Regions from separate parts of the Paenibacillus barengoltzii G22 genome, predicted to be linked through region 3. Evidence: riboswitches for the same ligand, from Rfam matches in the RefSeq annotation. Region 3 holds a riboswitch; each other region holds the start of a gene.
The links. A riboswitch is a leader RNA that binds a small molecule or an ion and turns the genes downstream of it on or off. The one in region 3 is predicted to bind cyclic di-GMP.
Positions count from the first base shown of each region.

Region 1 (10,698 bases), on a different contig from region 3:
TTGACTGCGTCCTTGATTCCACTCTTCGATATAAGGAAGCTTGACCCGTAAAATGGCAGCCTGCATCTCATCTAACCGGGAATTGAAGCCAATCATTTCGTTATAGTACTTCTTCTTCGACCCGTGAGCTCGCAGCATGGCAGCTTTGTCGGCCAGACCGTCATCATTCGTGACTAGCAGTCCTCCGTCACCATAAGCTCCGAGATTCTTGGACGGGAAGAAAGAGTAACAGCCAACATCTCCCAATGTACCAGTCTTCTGCCCTTTATATTCCCCGCCAAAGGCTTGGGCAACATCTTCGATCACGACAAGCTGCTTACGTTGAGCCAGCTGAAGCAGCGGGTCCATGTCTACGGCGTGCCCAAATAGGTGCACCGGAATAATGGCCTTGGTCTTCTCTGTCAAAGCAGCTTCCAGCAATTCTACATTCAGGTTGTACGTCACCGGATCAATATCCACAAAAACCGGAACAGCCCCTACCCGACTAATCGCCTCAGCGGTAGCAAAAAACGTAAAAGGCGTAGTAATCACTTCATCGCCTTCGCCAATTCCTGTCGCCAGCAGCGCAATCACCAGCGCATCCGTGCCAGAATTCACCGCCACAGCATGTTTGACACCCAAGTAATCGGCCGCTTCCTTTTCAAATTGCTTGACGTTCTCTCCCATGATGAACGCTCCACGGTCTAGAACCGTCTCCAAAGCGCTCAGAATTTGAGGCTTCAATTGCTTCATCTCATAACTCATGTCGAGAACCGGGATTTTCTTATGGTGTACCGCTTGATTCACTCCGTCTTTGAGCATCGCTACACTTCCTTTGTTTTATGTACTGAGTTCTCACTTCGTTCATACTCACGTCCACATTCCTGGCAGATCGCTTTCAACCCGCTAAATGCAAGCGTAATCCCGCATTCGCATACCCAGCCCATTTGCCGGGCAGGCACTCCCGCAACGATGGCATATGGAGGAACATCCCGGTTCACCACAGCGCCAGCCGCAACAAACGCCCATTCCCCAATTTCCACCCCGCACACGATGGTGGCATTGGCCCCAATCGACGCTCCTCTTCTTACTCGGGTCGGCCGATAATCGCTGCTCGTATTGCGAGGGAATGCCGAGCGGGGAGTCCGCACATTCGTGAAAACCATGCTGGGACCGCAGAAGACATAGTCCTCCAAAATGACACCTTCATACACGGAAACATTATTTTGAATTTTGACACCATTCCCAATCGTGACCCTTGGCGCAACAAAGACGTTCTGTCCCAAGCTGCAGGAATGGCCGATTTCCGATCCTGAAGAGATATGAGAAAAGTGCCATACTTTCGTGTTCTCCCCAATGACAGCGCCCTCGTCAATCACCGCTGTGGGGTGTGCCCAATAATTTGTCATCCATTTCACTCCGTCCCTCATGCTATAACAAGTAATATTGTTCCGGCTTGGCATACCCGTTCATTGCATTGCGCGTATCCAGCAACAGTCGGCTGCTTCGACCGACCAGGTCATAATCGAATGCCGAATGATCTGTGGCAATGACGGTAATATCGGATTGGGCAAGCCTCTCTTGCGTCAGCTCCACGGTTTCGTAAGTTTGCCCGCGATACTTGAATGCCGGGATGTGTGGATCGCTTAGGATAACCTCTGCTCCTCGCGCTTCCAGCAGTTCCACAATTTTAAGAACCGGAGATTCCCGATAATCATCAATATCCTTCTTGTAGGCTACGCCAAGTAAATAGACGACAGATCCATAAAGTGGCTTCTTGTTGGTATTGAGAAGTTCAGCGATTTTCTGTACAACGAATTCCGGCATGGAGTTATTAATTTCACCGGCAAGTTCAATCAGACGAGTGTGGTAGTTATACTCTCTTGCTTTCCAGGTAAGATAGAAGGGGTCAATTGGAATACAGTGTCCGCCCAATCCCGGACCCGGGTAAAAGGCCATAAAACCATAGGGCTTCGTCTTCGCAGCTTCAATCACTTCCCAGACATTAATGCCCATCCGGTTACACAATATAGCCATCTCATTCGCTAACGCGATATTGATATGACGGAAGGTATTTTCGTATATCTTCTCCATCTCGGCCACTGCGGGGCTGGAGACTACATGCACTTCTCCATCCAACACCTGCTTATACAGCGCTTCGGCGATTTGGGAGCAGGACTTCGTGACGCCGCCGACGACTTTAGGGGTATTCTTCGTATTGAAATGCTTGTTGCCCGGGTCAATCCGTTCAGGCGAATAAGCCAGGAAGAAATCCTTCCCGCAGATCCATCCGGTGGATTCGAGGATCGGCTTCACGAGCTCCTCTGTCGTTCCGGGATAGGTCGTACTTTCCAGGACTACGAGCATCCCTGGATGAAGATATTTGGCAATTTCCTTCGCGGAATTCTCCACATAACTCGTATCCGGCTGCTGGTAAATGTCCAACGGGGTTGGCACACAAATCGCAACCGTATCCACCATAGAGATGAAGGAGTAATCCGAAGTCGCCTGCAGTCGCCCGCTGTCTACCATCGTTTTGAGATCTTCATCCACTACATCCCCAATGTAGTTATATCCCCGGTTAACCATGTCCACCTTGTGCGGCTGGACATCAAACCCAATGACCTGGTATCCGGCCTTTGCCTTCTCTACAGCGAGCGGAAGCCCGACATACCCAAGTCCAATGACTCCGATCTTCGCTGTTTTGCTGTGAAGCTTATCCATCAATTCGGTACGATGATCTTGCGATTGCAGCATTGATTCACGCATAGCGCCCTCTCCCTTTCCTACATAACGACTTGTGGACTGCCATTTTCAACCATATCAATGACAAGCTTCAGTGCATTTCTCCCATCCTGCAGCGTGATGGCTGGCGGACGGTGATCCCGGATGGCTTCCACCATATCCTCAATGATGCATTGATGTCCCGGTTTGCCAAAGGGGTCCCGTTCAATCTCGGAAATCAACATCTCCGTCTCTTCCTTGGTCATCGAGGAGCAATTCCATTGCTTAATCCAATTGGCCGTTCTGCCGCCGATTTCCGCATATCCATGCTCTCCAAAAACAGCGATCGACTCCTCCAAATTTTGCTCATACACCGTCGTACATGCCTCGACAACCCCCAGATGTCCGCTCTCAAACCGAAGCACGGCGACCGCAACATCCTCCGATTCAATCTTCCGGAACCGGGTATCCACCAACGATTTCACTTCCTTCACCGGGCCAAAAAGCCAGATCAACAGGTCCAAACTATGGATCGCTTGATTCATCAAGACGCCCCCATCCATGGCCTTCGTCCCTCTCCATGGAGCCTGATCGTAATAGGCTTGACTCCGATTCCAGCGAACCGTTGCATTTACATGACTTAACTTGCCGAACATCCCTTGATCCAACGCGTGCTTTAATTGCCGAATGGCTGGCCGATAGCGGTTAGGATGAACCACCGTAACCAGAACCCCATTCTCTTCCGCTGCCGCTGCAATGCGGTCAACATCTTCCAATGTTAACGTAACGGGCTTCTCAATGATCAGATGCTTCTTGGCTTTGGCCGCGGCGATGGCCATAGAAGTATGTAATCCGCTTGGCGTACAGATGCACACGACATCGATGTGAGGGCATTGTTGCAGCATCTCGTCCATGTTCAGATAAACCGGGACATTCCACTTCTCTTCCAGTTCAAGCAATCGTTGAGGGTTGTTATCACATAACGCCGTAAGTACCGCTCCATCCGTGCTATTTATCGATTCGATATGTTTGTTCGCAATATGGCCGCATCCGATAATCGCAAAGTGAATCATTAGAATTCCATCTCCTTTTCTCTCGGAGTTCGTCTTTGCTGACTGCGTTTGGAGCCCCCTCGCTTCTCCAGCAGCATCGAGACGCATAGCCCTGCAAATAGACCGATAAAGCCGCCGATCGCATAGTTCAAGATCTTCCGGGGGCTGACGGGAATTGAAGCCTCTTCCAGATTTGACTTGTCCAAAATCATGACACTGGAACTCTCCACCAGCTCTTGCGATTTCTCAATAAAGCTTTCGGCGAAGGCATTGGCAATGGCCACCGCATCCTGCGGATTGTCATGTGTGGCTTTGATAATAATTACTAGAGTGTCGGGGTCTGTCCTGACTTTGATCCGTTTTAATAATTCATATGCCGTTTCCTTGGTCTGTAGTTTATTTTTTGCTTCATTGGCAATAAATCGACTCTCAATCGCATCCTCATACGTTTTAGTTAACATCTGACTGGCCAAAAATTCGGTGTAAGTCCCCGCCTCGGTAGAAGCAATCGTAGCTACCAAGCTTGCTGTCGCTTGATATTGAGGTTTGGCCAGCGTATTAACCAAAAAAACGCCTCCCTCACAGACTAGAAGCGTAACAATAAAGGCAATCATGTGTTTTCTTAAGATTTTAAACAAACCGCTACTTTCCAATAGCTCCACCTCAGTCGATGTCAGAATATCACTCCAAAATAAGTCCCAGAAAATCAGTCATGAAAAAATAGGATAGGCATTTAAAACTAGGAAAATAGTCACCTAAATATAACCTTATATTAACACAAATTGCAATCAAGAGAAGAATGTTTTTTGTGACGCATTTGAGAGACAAACAAAAAACAGGTTTATGAAAAGACGGTTGTCTCCTCATAAACCTGTTAAACTCTATCAAAGTGATGATTTATTATAAGTTCGATACTACCTCAACATTGACGTTCGATTTTGCCAGTTGGATGTTGAAGGCTTGTCCCTTAACGATGTTGTCCTTAACCACGATATCCTTCTGGATGCAATTCGCAAGATAGGTGGTCAGGTCGATTCCGCCCTTCGTTGTTTCAATTTTGTTGCCCTCGACCGTTCCGTTCTCCGCATTCTGCCAAGTCCAGATTCCTTTCTCGGCATGCTCGATCGTGTTGCTCGAAATGGTGAAGTTCTTCGTATTCCCTAAGCGAATGCCCGTGGTTCCCGCAATCACACTTTGCTGCCCCATTTTAATCTTGTTCCCTTTGATGGTCACATGATTAACGGTCTCATCGGCGCTGACTTCAATCGCAGCGTAATAACTGCCAACCCCTTCAATGCGATTGTCCGAAATGCTGTTGTTCGAAGCGTAGACGCTGATGCCAGCGTACATGTCAGGAGCCAACTGACCTTTATCTTTACCTTCGTAATAGTTGTTATTGAGATAGGAGTTCGTGATGACATTGCCGCTGACCGTAATCCCTTGGGCGTAAATCTTGATCGCACGTTTAGCGTTGAAGCTGAAGGTATTGTTGGCAATCAAGCTGCCCGCGTCCCGGCCCGTCCCACGATCCAGGTTCGGGTCTTCATAGAAAATCCCGTCCCCATCGTCGGCTGAACCGATGTGATGGATGTTGGAGTTCGTGATTCGAACGTTCGATGCAACCTTCTCTGCCGATCCCCAGGTTGTTGTAATATAGATGCCTCTGGAGATCAAGCTGCCGGCTGTCAGATTCACAGCCTTGATATTATAAATTTCAGAATTTGTGATTTCAATGTGATTGGTATCGCCATAAATGACAATCCCCGAGACGACACCCGTATAATAATCGCTGGCCGGGTCACTGCTATGCGTCGCATTGGCTGCCGCGATCCGATTCACCTTGACGAAGGAGCTGCCTCCCCCGATAACCAGAACACGATTTACGGCATGATTGCCATCCAGCATCAAGTCGGAAATTTCAATCCCAGTACCCGATGCATGGATCATTTCCCATCCAAATTTGTGAGCATCTGCTTGAATGATCGACTTCTTGCCTTCGCCTTTAAGCGTAGTTCCGCTCTCAACGATCAGCGTGTTCACTGGATTCACCAAGTATGTGCCTTCAGGTAAATATACCGTTCCTTTGCTGCTTGCTGCGAGATCCAAAGCCCGTTGAATTGCCGACGTATCGTCAGTCACTCCATCGCCTTTGGCACCTTGATCCTTCACATTAATCATTTGGGCGTCCTTTGGCTCAGCGTACGCAGCCACCGGATTTATAGAGAAGTTAAATAGGAATCCGACTGCAACGACCAACGTGATGAGCACGAATTTCTTAATCGATTGATTTGCTGCCATAAAGGACACCTCAAATTCGATAGGATAAAAAATAGAAAGCCCCCGTTTCAGGAAGCCTTCTATCTCATCCTGAAAACTTTCGGGAACTGGCTGGCATGTGATCTGCGACCACGAAGCCCCTGTAGCTTTGCGTCCCGCACTTTCATGCGGTTTGCCTTTTCGATGTTCTCGTATTCAATTCTGAGGTTTGGAGTGGAGTCAGTTTCTGAGGTTCGAGTCAATAAAAAAAGAACCAAATAACTATAGTTATAAGGTTCCTCATCGGAAACCTGTATGTAGGGAGCTGGCTGGCATGTGATCCTCGATCACGAAGCCCCTGTAGCTTTGCGTCCCACCCTTTCGAGCGGTTTGCCTTTATTCGACATTGCAGGCTTAAAATATGTTAGATTATGGTTCTATAGTAGCATATCATCTATGAATCTGTAAACTAGCACTCTACTAATATTTTACTAGACGACAAAATGTTCCATTGGATGCCTGATTCACATCCGGTCTTTATAGACAGAGGTTAATTCCTCCAGCACGTTCTCAATCGCATACGTCCCCGTAAGCAGATCTCGTCTTGCAGCTATCTCCTGCCGAAGCAAGGGATCGTGATATAACTGCAGAATCCGATCAGCAAAGGCATCGGCATCGCCGAGCTCGACCAGAAATCCATGGACGCCTTCCCCGACAAGGTCCCGGTTTCCCCTTACCCGAGTTGCCACCACAGGAAGGCCGCTGGCGATCGCCTCCATAATATTGACCGGCAAGCCCTCCTGCCGGCTCGAGGATACCGCTACATCCGCCAATGCGTAAATGTTCTCCATGTCCTTCCGGTGTCCGAGAAAGGTAACATAAGGTTCCAGCCCTTTCTCAGCAACGAGACTTTTGTAGAACGCCTCCAGTTTCCCTTTGCCGGCAAGCAGCAGCTGCACATTCGGAATGGCATCCTTTAATTTTTGGATCGTCTCCAGCAGGAGCGTCTGGTTCTTGCGATGAATCATTTCCGCCGCATATATGAGAACAAAACGGTCTTGTCCGACGCCATACTCTTCTCGCAATTGCCGCTTTTGTTCCGCTGTAGGCGGTTTAAATCTCTCGAAGCTGATCCCGACCCCATGCACAAAATGGATGAGCCCCGGTTTGAATTTCCCTCGTTTAGCCCGCTCGAAATCCTCATCATTCATCGTTACCAGAACGTCAGTATACCGAGAAAGCCACTTCTCCACCGGATAGTAGATCAACCAATTGATGCGAGAAGCCCCCTTGTAAAAATGAAAACCATGAGCAGTATAGACGACTTTCGTGCCTTTCCTTCGACTTTGGCGGGCAGCCAGTCTCGTTAACACTCCGCCCATAGGGGTATGACAATGAATAATCTCGTATCCCTGACTGTCGATAATTCTTTTTAGCTCCCGTAGAGCCTTGAGGTTATCCCTGCTATAGGGAGAACGCTGGATGGGAATATCAAACTGCTTGTCCGCCCATGGAACCGGCTCAGAACCATTCGCAGCCACATGAACCTCCCAGCCCTGATCCCGGAACCATTTCAAGTAAGGTAGATGAAATGCGTTAATGTGAGACACAACCGTAGCGCTGAATAACACCTTTTTGGGCACCCATACCATCCGCTTTCTAGTAATATAGTACCAAATATATCAGTATTTATAGGGGAGTTCAATCGCTGTTCTAATGTAAGTTTGGGGTGACTAGCCCATAGGGTTCTGATATATTAGTAGTTATCAAGTCCATACTCAAATCTACCTATCATTTTTTCTCTCTCAGGACAATTTAAGGTCCACTCCTGCCTGCATAGAACAGACTCTCACATCATTTCTCTCATCATCTCACGACAATTTAGGAGCCGACCGGCACAACATCAGATCAGACAGAATTCAGAAGACTTGCATTTGCATTGTAATAGGCATAAAGAAATAGTATAAAAGTTCCACTTCGTGTTTACACCAGATTTGGAAAAAGCTATGATTAACTTATGGATAAGTAACCAATTGAGTCAACTATGGGGTGGAAATTGTGAAAGTTTTAATCACAGGAGGCTACGGCTTTATCGGTTCCTTTGTTGCCGAGAGATTTCTTCGAGAAGGACATCAGGTTGTCATTATAGACAATATTTCAACCGGCAATGTAAATAATATCAAGTTTCCTCATACTTCCTATATTTTGGATGTAGAGAGTCCGAATTGCGAAGCGGTCTTTGAGCAACATGAAATCGACGCAGTGATTCATCTTGCAGCCCAGGTCGATATTGTTACTTCTGTGGAGAACCCCTACGCTGATACGAAATCGAACATTCTAGGCCTTACGAACATGCTTCAACTTTCTGCCAAGTACCATGTCCGGAAATTTATTTTTGCGTCATCTGCAGCAGTATACGGAACTACGCAAGAAATGCCTCTGTCCGAATCCTATCTTTGCAAGCCGGTATCGCCCTATGGAATTAATAAGCTTCTTGGTGAATATTACTGTGAGAAATGGAAAGAGCTCTACGACCTAAGCACGCTATGCTTCCGCTTCGCCAATGTATATGGACCTCGGCAAGGAACGATCGGCGAAGGCGGCGTCGTCTCCATCTTTATGGAGCGGGTGCGAGATGGGAAAGAGCTGGTTATCTATGGAACCGGAGAGCAGACACGCGACTTTATTTATGTGGAAGACGTCGCAGAGGCCATTTTTCTAGCTGCAGGCACCGAGCATTCGGGAGTGATGAATCTATCTACCTGTACAGAGAACTCGATCAATACGTTGATTGAGATCCTCTCTGAGCTTCATCCCTCACTCCCTAGTATCATTCGAGTGAATTCCCGCCCTGGAGATATCTACCGATCCGTTCTGAATAACGAGTTGCTGCGTTCCACCATCAACTGGACGCCAAAGTATTCCTTCAAGGAAGGCCTGATCCAAACCTACGAATGGTTTATGCGGGAATCTCAAAGCTTGACGAAAAAGAAGAAAACCTCAACGAATTCTTCCACCTTGTATAACGACGAGCAGATCCAAAATGAATTGCTTGGCTCGGCCCTGTCCCGAAACATTCGAAGTCTCTACCTAAGTCAGAACGAGCTGTATCTGGAAGGGACCCCTGTGCTCAAACCAGAAATTTTCACAGCGGTCATTCACTCCAGAATTCAAGCCAAGATGAAATTCGATACGGATTACGTTCTGCTCGCAATCACGAGCGAGGTCAGAGATAATGAACAGTTGCTTCATGCGGTTGATCGGACCCTGAGGGAGAATGATTATATCGGTTTAAGCGAGACCGGCACCCCACAAATTCTGCTGTCGAATGTCTCTCTGAACGATGCGGGCATTGTTATTGAAAGGCTGGCCCGGCAAGGAGTCGTTGCGGAATTCATTTCCGGAACCAATCCTACGAAAGGAGATTCAAAGCAACGGAATGATGGAGCAAACAACACTGTCCAAATGGGCTGAATTTAATCGCCGGCGGTGGAATTGTCGAAGTGATTATCATCGGTTGCAGCTTCCCCAATCTGAGGTATACGGTGAAATGCTGCTGTTCATGGATGCAAAAGGGAGGTCGTACCTCCCGCCACAGAACCCCTACCACTTGACCTACTTTTATCCAACAGCCACAAGCAAGGCTTCACGATCGAATAAGCAATGGCATGAGGTCGCCAACCTCATGATTGATCGATTGTTGGAGCTGAAAGGGAGAGTTATTTTACATCTCCCCCCGCATATTGAGGATGTTCGTCCATTTACCTGGAGAGGCTTCAAGAGCGATGTTCGATATACATACCAAGTGGAATTGCCCTATCAGATTGAAGAGGCCAGCAAATCCATACGCAACAAAATCAAGAAAGCTTCTTCTTTAGGATATTACACTGTAAAAAGTAACAATATGGATCACGCTTACCAGTGCCTCATCGAAACCGAACAGCGTCAAGGGTTCAGTCATCAGCTCTCCGTGGAGGATCTGAAGCTGGCACAAGATTTGATGGGGGAAGAGGCGTTCCGCTGCTATATCTGCTATTCACCGGAAGGTGAACCGGTCAGCACCAACATATCGCTGCTGTTCCATCCTGAATGGGCGACCGGTTGGATCGCCGGAACCAAGAGTGCACATCTGCAGAACGGTGTGGTTCAGATGCTGCAGTTATTTGAATTTGAGGATCTGACCTCCATCGGTGTCAAAGGATTTGACTTCACAGGTGCAAATATTGAATCCGTATCTAACTCCAAAGCAAGTTGGGGAGGCGATCTGGTCCCATATTATGTCCTTCGACGCCCCTCCTTTAAGGATATCGCCCGCGCTGGAATAGACTGGCTTCAATTTAATTCCAAGCAATCTCGCGGGAAGCGTTAGACATCCGACCCGAATAATGGGGCCGCTCCCTTTGCGGACGGATGCTTCAGATGAGACAGCTCAAAAACACCTCCAAGAACATGCGCTCCTTGTCATAAGATCGGGAGAGCATCTTGGAGGTGTTTTTTCATTGGATAGAAAAGAACCAAAGCACTAGGCCAGATTAATCCGTCGGATCGTCTCCATCGACACCTTTGGTTCACGGTTCTCCGTCAACAGACCGTTCACCTCCTGCTGCACGTCGGTAATTTGCGTATAGCAGTAGCCGCAGATGGTATCAATCGATTTAATCGCATTCGTGATGCCCTCGAATCTTTC
Region 1 covers NZ_KE159654.1:586,750-597,447, forward strand. Annotated here, with positions in the region: gene C812_RS17405 (DegT/DnrJ/EryC1/StrS family aminotransferase) at 1-801, opposite strand, end outside; gene C812_RS17410 (acyltransferase) at 804-1,388, opposite strand; gene C812_RS17415 (nucleotide sugar dehydrogenase) at 1,411-2,748, opposite strand; gene C812_RS17420 (Gfo/Idh/MocA family protein) at 2,766-3,776, opposite strand; gene C812_RS17425 (YveK family protein) at 3,776-4,321, opposite strand; gene C812_RS22400 (glycosyl hydrolase family 28-related protein) at 4,656-6,053, opposite strand; cyclic di-GMP riboswitch class I at 6,132-6,219, opposite strand; cyclic di-GMP riboswitch class I at 6,329-6,416, opposite strand; gene C812_RS17435 (glycosyltransferase family 4 protein) at 6,536-7,663, opposite strand; gene C812_RS21635 (NAD-dependent epimerase/dehydratase family protein) at 8,070-9,485, shown strand; gene C812_RS17445 (GNAT family N-acetyltransferase) at 9,697-10,380, shown strand; gene C812_RS17450 (glycoside hydrolase family 2 protein) at 10,534-10,698, opposite strand, start outside.
Region 1: another riboswitch for cyclic di-GMP. It lies ahead of C812_RS22400 (glycosyl hydrolase family 28-related protein); the one in region 3 lies ahead of C812_RS22160 (anti-repressor SinI family protein).

Region 2 (10,698 bases), on a different contig from region 3:
GATGAGAAAAGTAAAATGGATGAGCTTTGTTTCACTCCTACTGGCGCTGTTGCTGGCCCTGACGGCTTGCGGCAGCGGTGGAGGCGGTGGCAGTGCCGGCGGGAATGGTGGAACAGGAGGTAACAGCGGTGAGAAGACGCTTAGCATCATGTGGTGGGGAACGGACGCGCGTCATGAAGCAACGCAGAAAGCGTTGGACCTGTATTCGCAGCAAAACCCTGGCGTGAAATTCAAACCGGAGTTTATGGCTTGGGACGCGTATTGGCAGAAGCTGCCGACGTTAGCAGCCTCCAAGACGATGACAGACGTCCTTCAGATGGATGCAGCTTATATTCAGGAATACGTCAGCCGGGGACAACTTGAGGATCTGTCCGATATTGACCTGACCGGCATTGTGGATCCTAACGTGATCGAGAACCTGAAAATTGACGGCAAGCTGTACGGCATTCCACTGAGCCAGAACGCCCAGGGAACGGCCTTCAACAAGGTCGAGTTGGAGCAGTATGGCATTCCGCTGCCGCATAAGGACTGGACGTATGACGAGTTTTTCCAATGGGCAAGGGACGCTCGTGCCAAGCTGCCGGAGGGTAAATACCCGATCGGCGATACAACCACTTGGGACTTTTATAACTATTATCAGACGGCGATGGGGAAACCGCCGATTATGTCTGACGGTGGAAAGACATTTACGCTCGACAAGGACCTGTTCATGAAGTTCTATCAAACCTATGAGCAGTTCCGTAAGGACAAAATCGTACCTCCTGCCGAACAGTCAGCCGCCTTCCTTGAAAACGATCCGCAGGCTGACCCGATGGCAAGTGGAGTGGTCATGACGAGAGGTGCAACCACCGGTTCCGTCAGCGCGCTTGAACTGCTCATGCCGGGGAAGGTGGGCGTAGTGAACATGCCGGTTGGTCCTACAGGCGGGGGCTGGGCACAGTCCACGATTTTCCTTAGCGTCAGCACCAATTCAAAGAACAAGGAAGAAGCTAAAAAGTTCGTTAAATGGTTTATCACCGATGAAGCCGCAGGCGATGTGCTGGGTTTGACCCGCGGCATCCCGATCAACCCAGATATTTATAAGAAGCTGGAACCGAATCTGGAAACCAAAGATAAGCTTGGGAAAGAAATTTACGATATGTCTGTAGATAAGGCGTTGCCGTTCTATTCTCCGGCTCCTGGCTTCTCGGAATGGGTCGATACCTATAAGAAGGAGATGGACGCGGTGACGTTCGGTCAGCAATCGATTGAAGAGGCCTTTAACAAGATCGACAAGCTCGGCAAGGAACTGGCGGCCAAGGCGGGCAAATAAGCGATAGAAAGCGGGGAATTACCAAATGCAGCTTGCGGAATTTCTTTCATCTAAGCCCGATCAACTGTGGTATTTGTCGAAGCAGATGAACATCAATTATGCGGTCAGCGGGCTGCCGTGGGACGAGAAGACGGAGAAGCCATGGGATTTGATGCCGCTGATCCGGATGAAGCAGCGGTTTGCCGATTTTGGGCTGACATTATCCGTGATTGAATCGATGCCGCCCAGCAACAAGATTAAGCTCGGGACGCCTGGCCGCGACGAGGAGATCGAGATTTTTCAGCAACTTATTGTGAATATGGGGGCTGCGGGCATTCCCGTACTTTGCTATAACTTTATGGCGCAATTTAACTGGTTCCGCACATCCACGACAACCCGAACGCGAGGGGGTGCGCTTGTCTCCAGCTACGATCACCGCTTGATGGCGAATGCGCCATTAACGGAAGCTGGAATCGTGACGGAGGAGCAGCTGTGGGAGAACCTGCATTATTTTCTGGAAAAAATCGTTCCGGTCGCAGAATCCGCCCGGGTGAAGCTGGCGCTTCATCCGGACGATCCGCCGATTTCGCCAATTCGCGGCGTATCCCGGATTTTGACGAGCGCGGCGGCGTTGCAGCGGGCGATCGATCTGGTGCCCAGCGCGTACAGCGGCATCACGCTGTGCCAAGGGACGCTGGCAACGGCCGGCGAAGACATTCCAGCGGTGATTCGGCATTTTGCCAATCAGCAGAAGCTGTTCTTCGTTCACTTCCGCGACGTGAAGGGCACGCCCGAGAAGTTCGAGGAAACGTTCCATGACGATGGTCAGACGGATATGCTCGAAGCGATGAAGACGTATTACGAGGTAGGCTTTGACGGTCCGGCGAGACCGGATCACGTGCCAACGATGGAAGGTGAGAGCAACGAAAACCCGGGGTATGAGCTGCTTGGCCGTCTGTTTGGCGTCGGTTATATTACCGGCTTAATGGAGGCGGCGGCCAAGATGACCCCAGGTTCCGCTGCCCGATAAGGATATTCGAGAGAAGGATCGTCTTGACCGGCAGATGCCGTTAGGACGATCCTTTTTTTACAAACACATAAAAAAAGCAGCAGAGCGTTAACTCCACTGCCGATCGTTAGAATAATGATAGTTCCATTGGTCTGTAGATTCCCAGAGGCCGCCGATTTCCGGGTGAAGGTGAGCTGCCAACACTTCGTCATTGAGATCGTCGATTCCAAGCCCGGGGGCGTCCGTCAGCGTAATGAAGCCGTTCTGGACGATTCTTTCCGGAAGGCGGCTGCCAATCACGATGTCGTCCCACCAATCTACGTCACAGGAATGGTATTCAAGTGCAAGAAAGTTCTCGGTGGCGACGGCGACGTGAGCCGCAGCGAGGCAGGCGATAGGGCTTTCGGCCATATGGATCGCCATGGCCACACCGTAATCCTGTGCCATGTCTCCGATTTTCTTCGTCTCAAGGATGCCGCCGGCTGTCAGTACGTCCGGGTGGATGACGGACACGCCGCCGGCTTCGAGCAGCGGCTTGAAGTTTTCCTTCAAATAAATGTCTTCGCCCGTACAGATCGGCGTCGTCACGGCGCGGGACAGGCGGGCGTATTGGTCCGTGTACTGCCACGGAATCATATCCTCCATCCATGCAAGATTGAACTTGTCGATGCGCCGGCCCAGCTTGATGCAATCCTCCAGGCCGATATGACCAAAGTGATCGATGGCCAGCGGTACATGACTGCCGATCACGGAACGGACCTCAGCGACGTATTGCTCCAGCATCTCGAGTCCTTTTTCGGTAATGTGAATGCCGGTGAAAGGATGAGGGATGTTGAATATGTCATAATGGCGGTTTTTGATTTCACGAAGCTCTTGTTCGGTAAGGTTACCTTTGTCTCGGGCGTACCGGCGCTTTGAGATCTCCCGCATGTCCTCCAGGAAGCCGAGCGGTGCGCTCAGGGTGCCTGGTTCGTCGATGATCTGTCCGATGCCAAGGTCCATCTTCAGGAAGGTGAAGCCGGCCTCCATCCGTTTCTTCAGCGCCTCGCCCATTGCTTTGCCGGTGTCTTTGCCCACAACGTCCGTGTCGCAATACATGCGGATCCGGTCGCGGAACTTGCCGCCTAGCATTTGATAGATCGGCACTCCGTACGCTTTGCCGGCCAGATCCCAAAGTGCGATCTCGAGTCCGCTGACGCCGCCGCCTTGACGGGCATGGCCCCCAAACTGCTTAATCCGGCGGAACAACTTGTCGATGTTGCACGGGTTCTCTCCGAGAAGCCGGCTTTTTAACATCAGGGCATATACCTTATCTGCGCCGTCGCGGACTTCCCCAAAGCCGACCAGCCCTTGGTTCGTGTAGACCTTGATCAGGCTGCTGTGGAACGGTCCTCCGACGATATCGGTAAAGCGGATATCGGTAATGCGGAGCTCCGAAGGGCTGGAGGAGGTACGGACATGGGCCAGCGTTTCTTCGTATGTTTCTTTATTTACCATGAAATCACTCCTTAGCGAAGGATTGGCTGCAGCCAGCAGCCATGCGGGTTATAAGAGCATGCTCCCGCCATCGAGTCGAATGGCAGAGCCCGTCATGAATTCGCTTTCGTCTGATGCGATGAAGCAGGCGAGATGAGCCACATCAATGGGGAGGCCAACGCGCCCCAACGGAAACTTCTCTTGTTGCTGCTTACGCCGTGCTTCCCGTTTCTTCTCTGCATCCGGATCGTCCGGTGAGATGCGGGGGGATTTGCCCACATCTACGGCTCCCGGTTCAATTGTGTTCACCGTGATGCCATAAGGTGCCAGCTCGATGGCGCTTTCCCGCCCCAGCATGCGGATCGCACCTTTGGTCATGGCATACACCGGGTCAAAATCAGTGGGGCGTTTGGCGTGCACCGACGAAATGAGGATAATTCGCCCGGTTCCTTTTCGTTTCATCCCGGGTATTACAGCTTGGATGCATTGCCAGTAGCCCTTCACATTCGTATCGAACAGGAGATCAAATGTCTCACCATTGTGTTTGAATAGATCGTAATTCAACTGTACGGCAGCATTGTTGACCAGAACATCAACTGGTCCAACCTGGCTTTCGATCTTGTGTATCATCGCGTTATTTTCCCTCTGCTTCGAAATGTCCGCCTGGACAATCAAGCAATGGCCTCCCGATTCGTCTATTCTCCGCTTGGTCTCCAGTACGCCAGCTTCACTCCGGTTATAGTGAAGAGCGGTGACAGCGCCTTTCTTGGCCATTTCCACGGCAATTCCCTGACCGATGCCAGTTCCGGATCCGGTGACGAGAACGACTTTGCCTGTTAAACTCATGGCGAATCACTGCTCCTTGGTTGTCTCATTTTGTGATCCATATAATGAAGCAGGAATCCTCCGTCCAGCCGCAGATCCGCGCCGTTTACGTAACGCGCCTCGTCTGATGCCAGGAAGCAGGCAACATTTGCGATATCGTCCACTGTCCCCAGCCGGGCGCTCGGCACCTTGGTTTCGTAGCTGCGATAGAGCGTGGTCAGCGAACTGCGGAATCGCTCATTATCGCCTGGGATGGGGCCGGCTTCAATGGTATTCACACGGATGCTGTGTCGCCCAAGCTCAAGGGCCGCTTCTTTAGCAAGCAGCTTTATGGCGCCTTTGGAGGCACTGTAGGCGAAGGAGGAGCCGTTAGGTTTCTCAGCATGGATGGAGGAAATATAGATGATGCAGCCAGACTCCCGTGCAGCCATCACCTTCCCGGCAGCTTGCGTGCAAAGAAAGGCCGATTTTGCGTTGATGTTGATCACCTCGCGGAACAATGCTTCAGAGCCGGCTTCAACGGAAAAAGGTACGAACAGGTCATGGTTATGGATCAGCACCTGCAGGGCACCAAGCTCCCGTTCTGCTTGCAGCACAAGTTCGTTTGCGTTGGTGCCGGAGCTTAAATCGACATTGCTTACGAGCACTTTGGAGCCGGAAGCCTTAGCCAAGTTGATTTCAGCTGCAATCTCTATGCCATTGGACGGACTGCTTAGCAGGAGATGGGCGCCATCCTTAGCCCAGCGACGGATCAATGCTTTGCCCGTCGGCTGGTCGGCGTCTGTAATCCAAACGACTTGCGGTGATCGCTTCATACATCACCTCCGAATAGCACGCCCAAGTCAGGGCGGCTAGCTATGACACACTTTCATCATAAGTTTCGACCGTTCCGGGTTCGAGACGTGAAACTTATGATTTTGTTTGATTTTTTTAGGAAGCCTTTCGTATGATGGGGATAGCTTGATTTCTTGGCAAGGGGGATAACTATGGAGCCAGTTTCTCCGAAAATATCGGCGTTCCAAGGAGTACACCAGATGAATATCCCTTTAGCGGCTGGCCCGCGGCATTCCGTTGGACTTCGTTCGGACGGTACAGTGATGGCTGTAGGAGATGCCCGAAATGGCCAGTGTGATGTCAGCGATTGGCGGGGGATCGTGGCGGTGGCGGCAGGTAATGTTCATATGGCAACGAACACAGGAAAGTCGCATACCGTAGGGCTTCGTTCGGACGGTACGGTGGTTGCCACGGGCTGGAATGGGCATCAGCAATGCGAAGTGAGCGAATGGAGCGGAGTCGTAAGCATTGCGGCTGGTTGGCGCAGAACGCTTGGGTTAAGAGGCGATGGTACGGTGGTGGCCGTGGGGCGGAATGCGGAAGGCCAATGCGAAGTCAGCAGTTGGCGGGATATCGTGGCGATCGCAGCAGGGGATTGGCATACCGCTGGTCTGAGCGCCGACGGTACCGTGATCATGGCCGGTAACAATCGCTACGGCCAATGTAATGTGAGCCAGTGGCATGATATCAAGTCCGTGGCGGCCGGTTATCTCCACACCGCAGGTCTTCGATCGGATGGCACGGTCGTAGCCACAGGGTCGAACAAGCATCACCAATGCGAGGTAGGGGATTGGCGCGGAATTATGGCAGTTACTGCCGGTAGCTACCATACGGTTGGATTGAAATCGGACGGCACCGTAGTGGCAGCGGGCTCGAATCAATATGGTCAATGCGAGGTCAGCAACTGGCGTGAAATTGTTGCCATTGCCGCAGGATGTGCGCATACGCTTGGTCTAAAGGCGGATGGCTCGGTTGTGGCGACTGGCCATAATGAGTACGGTCAATGTGAGGTTAGCAAGTGGAGAGGGATAAATTTGTTACTTTAACCCTATTTAACACTATCAGCATATCTCATTAATATTGGCCCTTATCATAGAGTACAGAAACTCAAAACACATAGGAGGTTCGAACTCTATGAAACTGGCAAAAAGCATGCGTTTAAAAGCAGCATTTGCGATAACAGCAGCGACAGCTGAAATCGCAATCTCAGGGTCCTTGAGGATGAACTTCCTCCCATAAGCCTTGCTTCCACTTTCACTAAAAAATGTGAGAGGGAGGCAGGGCTTTTTTGGGTTCGGGTGATGTTAGGAAAACTCTCAAAGTTCTGAAATTTGTCTAAAATTAATTTAAAAATAGGACTATACGCCTATCTTACATTTTAAACCTGAAAATTTTCGTTTTGTTCATTGTTTTTTTCAAGACCACTGCTATAATCTTACATAACAAATCGAAATATGTCGAAAATCACTGTCGAATTCGACATAATCTGATCTTTTTCGCATAAACCACCTTCATAATTTTCTGGGCAAAATTACTGAAAAGTAATGACGCAAAGCCATGGGTCTAAAGTTCTGAAATAGAGCTATGATTGCCAGGTTGCCAATGACTGAATTGCTGAATTCATGCATTGACGATGCCCTTCCAGACAACTAGAAGGGTTTTTCTTTTAACGGATAACATGAATTCGGCAACGAAGGTGTAATTCTCAAACGGGAGAGTCTTATGGCTCTCTCTTCGTATAGGGGAGGTGAAGTGATGATTGAAATTTCAGATAAGGAATTTATCAAATTAGCCGGTTATATCAAAACAAATTTTGGGATTCATTTGAGCGACGAGAAGAGAACGTTGGTAATGGGCCGATTGTGGAACGTCTTGAATTCGCTGAACATGGAAAATTTCTCGGACTACTTGAACTATATTGCTACCGATCAGAGCGGCGAAGCCGCAAGAACGTTTATCAATCAGATGACAACCAATCATACATACTTTATGAGAGAATCAGATCATTTTGATTTGTTTCGCGCCAAAGTTCTCCCCGAACAAGTCCCCAAAATCAAAGATCGAGATTTGAGGGTGTGGAGCGCCGGTTGTTCCACCGGGGAGGAAGCCTATACTTTAGCCATCCTGATCAATGAATTTTTTGGAAATGCTCGGCTCGGATGGGATACAAAGCTGTTGGCGACCGATATATCGGAAAAGGTGCTGATTGAAGCTAAGAAAGGGATTTACAGCCGTGAAGAGGTTGCGCTGTTGCCGGAGCGTTGGAAACATAATTATTTTCATCCGCATGGGATGAACCAATATGAAGTGAAGCCCAAAATCAAAAACGAAGTGGTTTTCCGGCGATTTAATCTCATGGATCCGTTCCCCTTCAAAAAGAAGTTTCATGTGATCTTTTGCCGGAATGTGATGATCTATTTTGACGCAAGTACGCGCATGCAACTGATTCACAAATTTTACGACAGTCTAGTCCCCGGAGGGTATTTATTTATTGGTCATTCCGAAACGATCCAACGGGATCACACCAAATTTAAGTACGTGATGCCTGCGGTTTATCGCAAAGAGTAACGATTGGAGAGTTGCCTGGATGCAGGTCAGAAATAAGATTAAAGTTCTGGTCGTAGATGATTCTATGGTGTTTCGCGAAATGATTGCCCGCGGGATTACGACGGACCCTGACATTGAAGTTGTAGCTACAGCTGCGGATCCATTCGAAGCAAGGGACAAGATATTAAAATATCATCCGAATCTCATGGTCTGCGACGTGCAAATGCCGAAAATGAACGGGATTGAATTTCTTCGGCGCTTGCTGCCTCAGTATTCGATTCCCGTTATCGTGGTCAGCGCGATCAGTTCGTCCGTGTTTGACGCCTTAAACGCCGGTGCGATTGATTTTATCTCGAAGCCGGATAACAAGTTATCGCATGTGGAGAAGTTTATCGAAGAACTGATCGAGAAAATCAAGATTGGCTCGAAAGCAAAAATTGTCCATCAACCGAAGAAACTGGCCGCTTCTCCTGCCGATCCGCCAACGAAGCTGGTTACTGCGAAACCTGCTACAACCAAGAAAGTGATTGCCATCGGGGCTTCTACCGGCGGCACAGAGGCGATTTATACCGTGTTAAAGTCGTTGCCCAAGGATATGCCAGGTATCGTTATCGTTCAGCATATCCCTCCCATGTTCTCGAGAATGTTCGCCGAACGGCTGAATCAGAGCTTATCGATTCGTGTGAAGGAAGCCCAAACAGGCGATACGATTGAGCGGGGCAAAGTGCTGATTGCACCGGGAGATAAACATATGCGAGTGAAGCGTTCCGGAGATCATTTCGTGGTCGAATGTTTTGCAGGCGATAAAGTCAATCGCCATTGTCCCTCGATTGATGTGTTGTTTGAATCCGTGGCGAAAGAGGCGGGGAATCAATCGATCGGAATTATCTTGACCGGTATGGGTTATGACGGAGCCAAAGGATTGCTGGCTATGAAACGCAAAGGCGCCCGAACTATTGGACAAGATGAGCAATCCTCTGTTGTATATGGGATGCCGAAAGTGGCCTATGATCTGGGAGCAGTAGAGAAACAAACCTCGCTGTCTAACATTTCTCATGTTTTAAGTACGATGCTGTAAAACCGTCTTTATTGTAGGGCATTCATTGAATGCCGGTCTCACTAATTAGGTTGGGTTAAACAACTGAAAACCAGTGACGCAAAAGCTTTTTCCTTTAATTTATTAAACCAGTAAAGGGTACGACATCCACAGGAAGAATAGGGAGGGAAATGATGGGATATCAGCAAGGCGACCCCATATTTGAGGCATACATTACCGAAACCTCTCAGCTGGTCGAACAGCTGGAAGAAATCATTCTGACTTGTGAGAATGCGAATTTCTTCTCAGAAGAGATGATTAACGAGATTTTTCGCATCATGCATACGATTAAGGGCTCTTCCTCGATGATGCAATTTCATAATATAGCGACCTTATCGCATGCATTAGAAGATCTTTTTTCATATTTACGTCAGCACCATCTCAAATTGGAAGATTGGTCTGAGTTGTCCGATTTGATGCTGGAGGGCGTTGACTTTACGAAAATTGAGCTCCATAAAATCAAACATGGCGAGCACGCCGATGGAGATTTTACGGCAATCACGCAGAGAGTTAAAGGGCTATTAGGCTCTCTTGAACAACAACGTTCTATTACCAAAGCAGATGAAAGGGCTTCTCAGGCTGAGATAGTTCGACCATCGAACAATTTTAAAGCTCAGATTCTCTTCACTGAGGATTGCGAGATGGAGAACATCAGAGCGTATCAAATCGTTCATCAACTCAAGGATCAGCTCGAGGATTACTGGCATATTCCGGAGGACGTGCTGGAAGATCCGACATCGGCGGAGACGATACGAAATCAAGGATTTCAGTTGTTTATTCGGACGAGCAAAACGTATGACGAGATCTACTCGGTGCTCTCCCAAACCAGTTATCTGAAGTGTTTGGAACTAGAGCAGGTTGAACTAGACAGAGAACAAGCGGTTTCAGACAAGGAGAAAGCTCAAGAGGTCCAAGATGAGGTTCAAGGAGAGGGACAAGTCGTTCAAGAAATACAAGCTCTTCCTGATTTGCAGAACATTGTAGAGAAACCAAGCTTTTCTAAGCCCGCGATCGTGGACAATCCAACTGTTAAAGAGACGAAGAGTTCAACAAGCGGTTATCAAGGGAAATCCATCAACGTAAATGTGGGCAAGTTGGACGAGCTGATGGATTTGGTTGGGGAATTAGTCATCGCGGAAGCGATGGTCACTCAAAACCCGGATATTATCGGCTTGCAACTGGAGCAGTTTCAAAAGGCTGCAAGTCATTTACAGAAGATCACCAAGGAAATTCAAGACAAGGTGATGGAAATCCGCATGGTTCCGCTAGCCACAACGTTCCAACGAATGCATCGGGTTGTGCGGGATATGAGCAAAAAGCTTGGGAAGAACGTACAGTTACAACTGTTAGGTGAAGAAACGGAAGTAGATAAGAACATTATTGAACATATCTCAGATCCACTGATGCATTTGGTGAGAAATGCGGTTGATCATGGTTTAGAAACCACCCAAGAGCGAATGGAGGCAGGGAAGCCGGAAACCGGAACCTTGACGCTGGAAGCGCTCAATGTTGGCGGCGAAGTCATGATTATCGTGAGAGATGATGGTCGGGGATTAAACAAACAGAAAATTTTAGAGAAGGCAAGAGCGAATCATCTGCTGCATAAATCCGAAGGGGATA
Region 2 covers NZ_KE159653.1:464,544-475,241, reverse strand. Annotated here, with positions in the region: gene C812_RS10475 (ABC transporter substrate-binding protein) at 2-1,312, shown strand; gene C812_RS10470 (mannonate dehydratase) at 1,338-2,321, shown strand; gene C812_RS10465 (mandelate racemase/muconate lactonizing enzyme family protein) at 2,409-3,797, opposite strand; gene C812_RS10460 (SDR family NAD(P)-dependent oxidoreductase) at 3,846-4,622, opposite strand; gene C812_RS10455 (SDR family NAD(P)-dependent oxidoreductase) at 4,619-5,416, opposite strand; gene C812_RS10450 (RCC1 domain-containing protein) at 5,588-6,481, shown strand; cyclic di-GMP riboswitch class I at 6,950-7,039, shown strand; gene C812_RS10445 (CheR family methyltransferase) at 7,191-8,003, shown strand; gene C812_RS10440 (protein-glutamate methylesterase/protein-glutamine glutaminase) at 8,023-9,060, shown strand; gene C812_RS10435 (chemotaxis protein CheA) at 9,213-10,698, shown strand, end outside.
Region 2: another riboswitch for cyclic di-GMP. It lies ahead of C812_RS10445 (CheR family methyltransferase); the one in region 3 lies ahead of C812_RS22160 (anti-repressor SinI family protein).

Region 3 (10,698 bases):
CCCAGCTCCGGATGTTGGTCCCGGAGTTCCTTCACCAGCGGGTCATTCATCAGACGTGTGGTCAGCTCCTCGGAGCGTTGTTTGAATTGCGTGCTTTTCATCTGCGTCAGCAGTTCCCCCAGTGATTCCATAGGTTGTGTCACCTTCCTCCCCCAAGCCAAAACGGACTCAGACTTCCTTTTTATGTTTGCCGGATTGCATACGCTCCGCCATCTTAATCAGTTCAGCTAACTCTTCTTCCGATACAGCCGTCTCCTGGCCTGTCCGCTCCACAATTGGGATTTCCGGCTTAGGCTTCGTTCCGCGGCTGCCATAAGTTCGCGCCCGGCCTCCTCCGGAGGCGGCACCGCTGGATTTCTCCTTGACCTTCTCCTTCACCTTCGACTGGTCGCGGATATATTGCACGGCCTGCTCATACGTGTTGATCTGCTTCAGCAGCATGTTCGCGGCGATCGCATCGATGAAATTGCGATTGATCCGCTGCTCCCCGCCTGAGGTGAGCAAGGACATTAAATAATGGATCAGTACGTTGATGACTTCGCCGGGCAGCTTGTAATTCAGATCGATTTTCTCGAAAATGTCCAGCAAGTTATCCGGAATCGATCCCGGGAAGAACGTCTTCAGCAACCGGGTATACGGCTCATTGCGAAGCATCATATTATATTGATGAATATCGCATTTGCTTTGGAATTGCGGCGGTACGTCCACGTAATACTCCATCTGGACCGCAACCTCCTCCGCCACGCCCCCCGCTTGAACGGAATCGTCTTCTGCCTGCGGCTCCTCACCGCGCAACGCGACGATTTTGCCATAAGCCACCTCGCGTTCCTCCTGACGGCGCTTGCCTTGGCGGAACTGCAGGTTGGCCCTGTGCTGGAGCGCATCCAACAGGATCCCGCCGCCTGGATCAAAGACCCCGTCCTCGTCCAACAGCCGGCAAATATCCTGGACGCTTAAATCGTACTTGCGGGCCACATAATTCACCACCCCCATCCCTTCCGGGTCAAAGCGCAGCGCCTCAACGAAGGAGCGGTTCTGGGACTCGCGCGGAAAACGCAGGATGATGTCCGCATAGTTGATCGCATCCTCTTCCAGCGCCAGCTTGAGCCCCGGCTGCCTAGCGATCGACGTCTCGGCGATCGCCTGCTCCAGCTCATAATCTATCGAATGCGTGTTCAGCTCAAAGATCTCATAGAACGGAACCGTAATATTTTCCTTATTCAGGCCAACTCCTGACCATGCCTCCGGTTCTCCGCGGAACAACTGCTCCCGCAGAGACAGCACCGCGAACTTCCCGATCTTATCTCGCAGCAGCAAAGTCAGATGCTGTGTCCGGAAAAATTCCGCCGGTGCCAGCGGGGCCTGAAGCTCATATTCGTAAATATAATCATCGCTGTCCGGAACATAGAGCCGGTTCGTCTGAAGCAGCCCGACCGCCTCCAACCGGGATGTCTGCTCAATCAGAAACTTCCGCCCTTTCTCGCTTGGATCGAGGCCAAGGGTCAGGAACAGCTTCCGCTGCTGCTCCACCTCCGAATATCCAACCTGCTCCTGGGGAACATGCTCCGCAAGCAATCGGTACAGCGAAATTGCGAACGCCCCGACCATCGGTTGATAGATCAAACCTAGCATTCTGCCATCGACGGGACTGAGTCCGAAGTCACGATATACGCAATAACGGTGATTTTCAGTAAAATGCAGCATGTTGTTCATGCGCACGGCTTCATCGCTCCTTCCCTATCACGTCCAAATAGACTTCCTCTATTTTAGCATAAAAGACGTCGTCCTGAATCGCCCCCAGCCTACAAAAATCTCCCTTTTTCTTCCTGAGCTGCACCAGGGCTTATGTTCTCGGTCGAATAACCCCAAAAAAAGAACCGCCCCCTGATAGGGCGGCCCTTGACCTCTCTTCTTCTTCATCTATTTGTTATGTAAATGCCACTCTTCTAAATAAGAGCGATCTCCGGCTAAAAAACGCCGAACTTCATCAATCGAGACCCCCTCCTCTTTTGCCATGGCGAGTAAAATCACCCATTCCGGGTCAACGTTGCCGGGGTCATAAGAAATAACCTGGGCGGATTTCTTCAACAACAATCTCCTCCTAAGATCATTTGGTTTTGTCCCAGGCAGTCCAGCCATCTTAGTATTCCTACCTTAGATCTGAGACTTTGCGCCCCTGCTTTTCAGCAGGTTTACCCTTATCTGGTGCTTCTGAGCTAATGCATCTCCTTAGTTAGTAAGCATCTTGCTAATTATTATAGCGTCTAAAATTTGAAAAGTATGTCATTCTACGTAAATTCACCAACCCGTTTTCGTCGAAAAAGATAGCTTATTTTGTTTAATCCCGAACCCTCTTGTCAGATTGGGCCAAAATTCGACACTGATCGAGAGCTAAACATTGTTTCTTATAGAGAACACAAACTGTGAAAACGGATGAAAATTACTAGATATTCTCAGGAAAAGAAAGATAATTGTTCCTGTTTAAGAACAAATTGCTGGATTTTCGCCTTTCCTATCCTTAAACATTTCGGGTATATTCGAATCACAGCATCCGTTCTCAATAACGAAATTAATAGCGAACAACAGGAAGTAATCCGAATTGATTTTCTCGACTCTGCACTTATGAACCCGCCAGGTTGACACAAGCTTTGGCGAATTCACCAACGTACGCGAGGATCACACGGAAATGAAACCTGCCGATTCTGTCCGAGCCGAAGGATGGGGAGGACGACGTTGGCGTAAGAGAACGCGATTCCTTCGGAAGTAGGTGAATATCATGCGCATTCGTAAATGGTTAGGCAACGCGCTGACGTTCCTAATGGCGGCGGCCTTCTTTACCGTGGCGGGCTCAGTGGTACTCTCAAAGGTTTTCGATAGCGAATCGACCATCTATGGTTATCAGCTAAGCACAGTTCTGTCCGACTCAATGGACCCTGTCATCCCAAGAGGTTCCGTCGTGATCATTCAACCGGGCGGAGATATGACCCGTTTTAACGTCAGCGACGTCATCACCTTTCAGTCCAGGGATAACAAGCGGATAACCCACCGGATTGTTGAGGTGACACAGGACGAACACAGCGGCCAGGTGCTGTATCGAACAAAAGGCGATAATAACAATGCTGCCGATGTGAAACTGGTACACCCTGCGCATGTAACCGGCGTATATACCGGATTAAACATACCGTACGCGGGCTATATTTTAAGTTTTGCCGATTCGAAAACAGGGAAGGTCACCCTGTTGATCCTCCCAGGACTCCTCTTATTTCTTTATACGGTTGTTGTCCTGTGGAAAGCGATCGCCAGACTAGAAGATGAAAAACCGGAAGTGCATCATTTGCAGTCGGACGCGAAGTCCCCAGCCAGAATTGACGCATCAAACCAAGCCGAACAAGGACAAATGCATCGTTGAACATCCGACTTAACACCTTTGTCCGATATCATTTATTCTGATATAATGACATCAAAAAATATTTTTCTGATAGAAGGGCGACGGCTACATGGCAGAACATATAGGCGAGCGTATTCAGAAACTACGGCAAGACCGAGGGTACTCCTTGTCCGAGCTGGCGGAGAAGGCGGATGTGGCAAAATCCTACCTCAGCAACGTGGAGCGTAATATTCAATCGAATCCCTCGATTTCCTTCATCCAGAAGATAGCCGACGCTCTCAACGTCTCGATCAACCTGCTATTGTACGGCGACCGCCCCGCACCGGAATTACTTGATCCGGAATGGTCGGAGTTGGTGCAGGAAGCGATGACTTCGGGCGTCAGCAAGAAGGAATTTAAGGATTTCCTTGAATATCAGAAATGGAAGCGAACCCAGCAGGAATAACGATACAACTAGTAAATGTACACAGAGAAAAAGCGCGAGACCTCAGAGGTATCCCGAGGCACTCGCGCTTTTGTTTTAAAACATTTTGTATCCGCCTAGCCGCAGCTTTCGAATCGTCCAACCGCTCAGGATCGCCCCGCACAGCCCGGCGAATGCCGTCAAATAATCGACCAGCCGGAACGATGCCAGATAGGTCCCGAAGCTCTGTTCATGGTCCCACAGCGTATAGACCACAACCGGCAAAATGACGATGATAAAGACGTACGCCGGAAACCAGGTTGTTTTCATTAACATATTCAAAATGAAACCGATGCCGAACATCATCACGAAGAAGAGAACCATCAGCACCAGTACGATGAGCCAACCCATCGACTCTTCCCCCACCCTTCTATAGGTCATTCAAAAAGGCATCTTTCGATCACGAAGCGGTCAATGAAGGTATGCAGCGTCCAAACTTTTTTTCGAATCTTCATTGACTATAAAGTAAATCACACTTCATCAAGCTAGTAGTAAGTTTACTAGATATTATGTAACGAAGCAATGAACTTTACATGAAAAATAAGTGAATCGATTTGCTCCGTTTAGGCTCCATGCGATACAATAAGATACGTATTGGCAATTCGTAAATGAGGATCAGAATGAATCTAGGAGTGATTATACATGAACGAAGCTACTCTAACCTTAGAAGGTTGGTATGCGCTTCACGATTTCCGCACGATCGATTGGACCGCCTGGAAAGCGGCAGATGATGAAGAACGCGCCGGGGCTCTGGAGGAGCTGCATACGTTCCTGAAAGAATGGGATTTGATGGAGGAATCCAAAACGGGCAGCACTGCGGTGTATTCGATCGTCGGACAGAAAGCCGACCTCGTGTTCATGCACCTGCGCGAAAGCCTGGAAGAGTTGAACGCTTTGGAGACGGCCTTTAACAAAACAACTTTTGCTGAATATACGACCAAAGCCTACTCCTACGTCAGCGTTGTAGAACTTAGCAATTATCTCGCATCCGGCGGCGGTGACCCGAAGGCAAATCCAGAAGTGATGGCCCGTCTGCAGCCGATCCTCCCGAAGACGAACCATATCTGCTTCTATCCTATGAACAAAAAGCGGGAACTCTCCGACAACTGGTACATGCTGACGATGGAACAGCGCCGCGAAATGATGCGCAGCCATGGCCTGATCGGCCGCAGCTATGCCGGCAAAGTGAAGCAGATCATTACCGGTTCCGTAGGACTCGACGATTGGGAATGGGGCGTAACTCTATTCGCCGACGATGCCCTGCAATTTAAGAAGCTGGTGTATGAAATGCGGTTTGACGAAGTCAGCGCACGTTTTGGCGAGTTTGGTGCTTTTTACGTCGGCAATCTGCTGAATGCAGAGCGTTTGGACGAGATGTTGAAAGTGTAACTCCATATCGATAAAAAAGTAGGGTGTGCCGCCTCGTGCGACACACCCTTTCCTATTCTTTTAATCTTCCGCTTCCGCCTCTGCCTCCATCGACTTCAGGAACTCCGCCGTCGCCCGATCGCGTTCCCGGCTCTTCTCCTTCAGCCGTTCGATGGCTGGCTGGATCAGAAGGTCCACTTCCTTCTGCACCGTATAAGCCAAATCGTAACGCTGCTGCGATTCCAGGTAAGATCCCACTTCCATCAAGGCGTTATAGCGATCCAGCTCATCCCGCGTGAGCAGCCCTCGAACCTGTACGCTGCAGTGACGCATCTTAGAAGAATCTTCCTTTCTTCAACACCAGCGGAATCCCGCCGATAATGAACAGATAACGCATATCCACCAGCTTCTTCAATTGGGCTGCAACCCAACCTTTATATTTCTTCCCAAATGCGCTGGCGATCGCTTCCCCTTTACCCAGCGAAGCTACGGTTCCTTTATTGCTGAACACAAATTTCTTAAGCTCTTTGCCGCGAATGGCCGCCACCACGTTTTGCGCACAGGTAACCCCTTGCTGCATGGCAATTTGGGCCGTAGGCGGGTATGGGCGCCCTTCCGGATTAAACATCAGCGAATTGTCCCCGATGATAAAGACATGATCATGACCAGGTGCACGCAAATAATCGTCGACCTTCACGCGACCGCGCGCGGTCTCGAAACCTGCCGCTTCAATGAGACGGTTCCCGCGGATCCCGCCGGTCCAAATAACGGTTTGCGACTTAATTTCCTCACCCGTGGCCAAAATAACACCATCCGGCGTGCATTCCTTGATCGCTACGCCAATCTTGAACTGTACACCCTTCTTCTTCAGTACGTCCATCGCATATTCAACCAACTCCGGATCAAAGCCCGGCAGAACTGTTGGTGCAGCTTCTACGTTGTACACGTTAACAAGATTTGGATCAACGTCGTACTCCTTGCACAGCTGCGGAATCCGGTCAGCCAGCTCGGCAACGAATTCAATGCCGCTGAAACCCGCACCGCCAACAACGAAGTTCAAACGGTCAGTCCGGCTTTCGTCCATTTTATATAGGGCAAATTGATATTCGATATGCTGGCGAATCAAGCGCACGGAATTGATGCTGCGGATCGTCATTGCATATTCCGTCAGGCCCGGGATGCCAAAGGATTCCGGTTCGCCGCCCAGCGCGATCACCAGATAATCATATGAAAGGGTTCCGTCCTGCAGCACGACCTTCTTGTCGGCCAGACGAATCTCCTGCACATTCGATTTCACAAGATCGATTTTAAATTCGTCAATTAATTTGGATATGGCCACTCGGGTATGTTCAATGGAGTCCGTCCCGGCTGCCGGCATATGCAGATGCGTCGTGAAGTAGTGATAATCATGCCGATTCACTAGAGTGACGTCCGCTTCATTGTAGTTCAACTCTTTCTGCAGCCGCTGCGCGGTAAGAATGCCGCCATAACCCGCACCAAGAATCACTATTTTGGGTATGGTACTCATGTATTTTTCTCCTTCCAATATTACGCACTCTATATTTGATTTAAAGCCAATAACGCAATGTGAAAATTAACACATAAAAAACCACTCTGTACCAACTCAAACCGTTTCAGTCATCCACACATTTGGTCAATCCAGAGACATTTGTCACATTTTAGTACTAGTTTAAACCTTATTTGTAGGATGAGCAAAAGTCTTCTGTCGTATAATCATAAATGTACTTTTTTCGTCACAAATATGAATGCATACATTTGAATGATATCGGCTTTTGCCTAAAAGATCAAGTCTTATTTTACCCGTAATTATAGGACTTTCAACGGATTATATTCCAGATTTTCGACACTTTTCATCTTGCCTTTCCAAACCAGGGATTCGACCATTATAATAAAGTAGAATTGACATTTTAGTTATAGAGAAAAAAGAAACCATCTGGAGGTGTTTGACACGTGTCAACCCAAAATAACGCCGAATTCACAGACCTTCTGATTGTTGGTGGTGGACCGGCGGGTATGTTTGCCGCTTTTTACGGCGGAATGAGAAAAGCTTCTGTTAAACTGATTGAAAGTATGCCTCAGCTTGGGGGGCAAGTGGCTGCCCTTTACCCTGAGAAATATATTTATGACGTGGCTGGCTTTCCTAAAGTGACCGGGCAAGAGTTGATCAACAACTTGCATGAACAATTAAAGCTGTTCGAACCGGACGTACGTCTGGAGGAACGGGTGCTGCAAATTGAGAAGAAAGAAGAGCGCCATTTTGTGGTGACCACCGATAAGGGCGTTCACTATGCGCGTGCCATTATCATTACTGCCGGAGTTGGCGCGTTTGAACCTCGTCGTCTGGATCTTCCGAATGCAGCCCACTTCGAGCAAACGAACCTGCATTATTTCGTCAGCGATATGAACCGGTTCCGCGGCAAAAAAGTGTTGATCAGCGGCGGCGGCGACTCCGCAGTCGACTGGGCACTGATGCTGGAGCCGATCGCTGAGCAAGTGACGCTGATTCACCGCCGCGATAAATTCCGGGCGCATGAGCACAGCGTTGAGAAGCTGATGGCTTCCCGCGTCCAAGTCATTACCCCAACGGAAATCGCAGAGCTTCACGGTGACGATCGCATCGAACGCGTCACGCTGGCGCACGTTAAGACGAAGGAGACTCAAGAGATCGTTGTGGACGACGTGATCGTCAACTTCGGATTTGTCTCGTCGCTCGGACCGATCGCAGAATGGGGCCTTGAGATTGAAGGCAACGCTATTGTCGTCGATTCCCGGATGGAAAGCTCGATTCCAGGTATTTTTGCGGCCGGTGACATTACGACATATCCCGGCAAATTGGACCTGATTGCGGTCGGATTCGGCGAAGCACCGACAGCGGTCAACAACGCTAAGGTCTATATCGATCCAGAAGCGAAGTTGTCCCCAGGTCACAGCAGTAACTTGAAGCTGTAACCATAAGCAGTGAATTCACGTTCTTACATGTTCTAGTAAACAAAAGGGTATCTTACCTTTACGGAAGATCATATCGTAAAGGAGAGATACCCTTTGCCATATATATGCCCGTTATGCAACGGTTTGGCTTCATTAAACGCCACCTGCCCCGATTGCGGACACATTCTAGAGAATGCTGGAAAAAAAGAAGATTACGCCGGGCCTTACAGTCCCTACGGATCCGCTGATCAGTATACCTCAGCCATCTCCGCGCGTATTCCTTCGGGCTGCGAACATGTCGTTCAGTGTCCGCATTGTCATGAAGCTTATATTTATCATGTCAACGCCTGGCAGGCGCCTTGATGGTTGGGGATAACTATATCCTTCTTATTGAAGTAAGCCAGGTTGTCCACAATTAGTGCAAAACGGACGGCGCGGTAAGCTCTAATTCGCGTTTGCGAATTTCTGCTAACAGCAGTGCGATAAACTCCCGATCCAACTGCAGTTCGGTTGCTTTCTGATAGGATTCGAGGAGCAACTCATCCGTTAACAGCGCCATTGATAACACATCCTTTCTAGTATTTTCCCCATCATAACAGGAAAAGTTTAGTAGAACAAGTGTTCTTGTTATCCACAAACCCTTGTGGAAATCCTGTGAATAACGTGTTAGTAAATATCGAAAACCGTTGAAAAAGCTAGTGGGATAATGTGGACAAAAGTTATTCACAGGACATCTGTTCCCATTTTTCTCCAAAAATTTTTTTATTTTCCGACAATCCGAGCTTATTGTGGCCGCGTATTTACCTCAAAAATCCAGATCTTTCCGTTCCGATCTACACCATAATCAAACCCAAGCTGCCCGATCCCCGGAAACCGAGCCTCCAGAATCTGTATGCTCATATTCGTTAACGTACGCATCTCCCGTTTCTTGCTGGCGGCAATTTTGCGGCCCAGGGACCGGCTGAGCCCCGCACGGGCACTAAGCATCGTCCCGCCCTTACACAAGTTGGTCACGAACAACCCAGGTCGGGCTAACCGGCCGACCATGGAGCGATAAACCCAAACTCCGTTCTCTTTCACGACCTTCACCCGATAGTCGATCGGGCGTCCGGCAATTCGGGCCAAATGAATCCCTTGCTGGATCATATACTTACGTCCGACCTTCACTCGGTTTAAGGAACGAAACATCGCTTCAAAGCTGGAAAACGTGCGTGTCCGGGACATATAGGTATAAGCATAAACTCCGCCTGCATAAGTTACCTTAATTACACCATACCCCCCGCCGCCGCGGAGGGGTTTAATGACGACCATGCCGAACTGATGCAGCATGCTTCTTAACGAATCGGCGCTGTACAATCGGGTTTGCGGTATGTGGGCGGCCACGACCGCGTTGCTGAGAAGCGCTTCGGTCTTGAGCCACTTATTGGCCAATTGTCTCCCCACCATGACACCATCCCCTTCCTCTCACTATACGGTATAGTACTCATTTGTAGATTCGTATTCTTGGATGATTGTCCAAGGCTTAAGCCCTTTCTCCGGTACGGCTGTCAGGCAGGGTCTTTCTATGCAAAGCGAGGGTTTTCGCGTATATTAAGGGGAGACGTTGGTCTATGACTAGCAGAGGAAGGAGAGTTCACAAGCTTTGAATACAGAAGGTTCTTCATTTGAGGCAGCTCTGTTCGAGGTCCTCTATTGGTTTGCCATGATCGCCATGTCGTTGGTACTGGCCGGCATTACCGTCGCATTGTTCCTCACGGGTATCAAAATGGCCAGAACAACGCGTAAAGGTCTCGGAATCGGCTGTATCGTCTTTTCTCTGGCAGCGGCCTGCATGGTCGTTATGATGGTAAATCGTCAATTTTTCTAAAGCAGGTCGGGAGCTCCTGACCGCACAGAAAAAGCTCGGAGCATCGCTTGTAGATCGCTTCCGGGCTTTTTTTCACAAAAAAACGGGAACCAAATCACATTTATGCGTATTACTACATAGAAATTATCGTGACTTGGGGATAGTAGAAAGATACAGGAGGTTCTATTGGCATGGGAAGTACGCAACCTTGGGGGGACCGATTCAAAAGGTTTTTTCTAAATAACCGTTTTGTGGTGTTTTTGCTCGTTGTCTTGCTAATTGGCTTGAATATATTGGTGTTCGCCCATATTCCGTTCGTGTTTAGACCTATTACGGTGTTGCTCAAAACGGTCTTGCTCCCGATTCTGCTTACCGGAGCGATCTATTATCTGCTCAATCCGCTGGTGGATTGGCTGGAAACGAAGCGCATCCGCCGAGTCTACACGATTACCGGGTTATATCTGTTTATCGCGGGGATCCTCACGGTGTTGATTATGACCGTGATCCCGTTGGTTCAGGAGCAGATTTTGAGTTTGATTGAAAATTTACCTCGATATACGGCGGAGGTGCAGCGACAGTTCGAAAGCTTGATCGGCAGCAACTTCTTCCATCAAGTCCAAGAGTCGACCGGCTTTAATCTGGACGATCTGTCCCACACATTATCGGAGCGAGGGACCGCTTTGC
Region 3 covers NZ_KE159652.1:344,321-355,018, reverse strand. Annotated here, with positions in the region: gene dnaI (primosomal protein DnaI) at 1-131, opposite strand, end outside; gene C812_RS01730 (DnaD domain protein) at 169-1,719, opposite strand; gene C812_RS22160 (anti-repressor SinI family protein) at 1,921-2,088, opposite strand; cyclic di-GMP riboswitch class I at 2,123-2,207, opposite strand; gene sipW (signal peptidase I SipW) at 2,777-3,409, shown strand; gene C812_RS01720 (helix-turn-helix domain-containing protein) at 3,498-3,833, shown strand; gene C812_RS01715 (YuiB family protein) at 3,909-4,202, opposite strand; gene hemQ (hydrogen peroxide-dependent heme synthase) at 4,494-5,240, shown strand; gene C812_RS01705 (hypothetical protein) at 5,301-5,552, opposite strand; gene C812_RS01700 (NAD(P)/FAD-dependent oxidoreductase) at 5,554-6,747, opposite strand; gene C812_RS01695 (NAD(P)/FAD-dependent oxidoreductase) at 7,191-8,189, shown strand; gene sda (sporulation histidine kinase inhibitor Sda) at 8,584-8,727, opposite strand; gene C812_RS01685 (YheC/YheD family protein) at 8,952-9,614, opposite strand; gene C812_RS01680 (hypothetical protein) at 9,811-10,035, shown strand; gene C812_RS01675 (AI-2E family transporter) at 10,206-10,698, shown strand, end outside.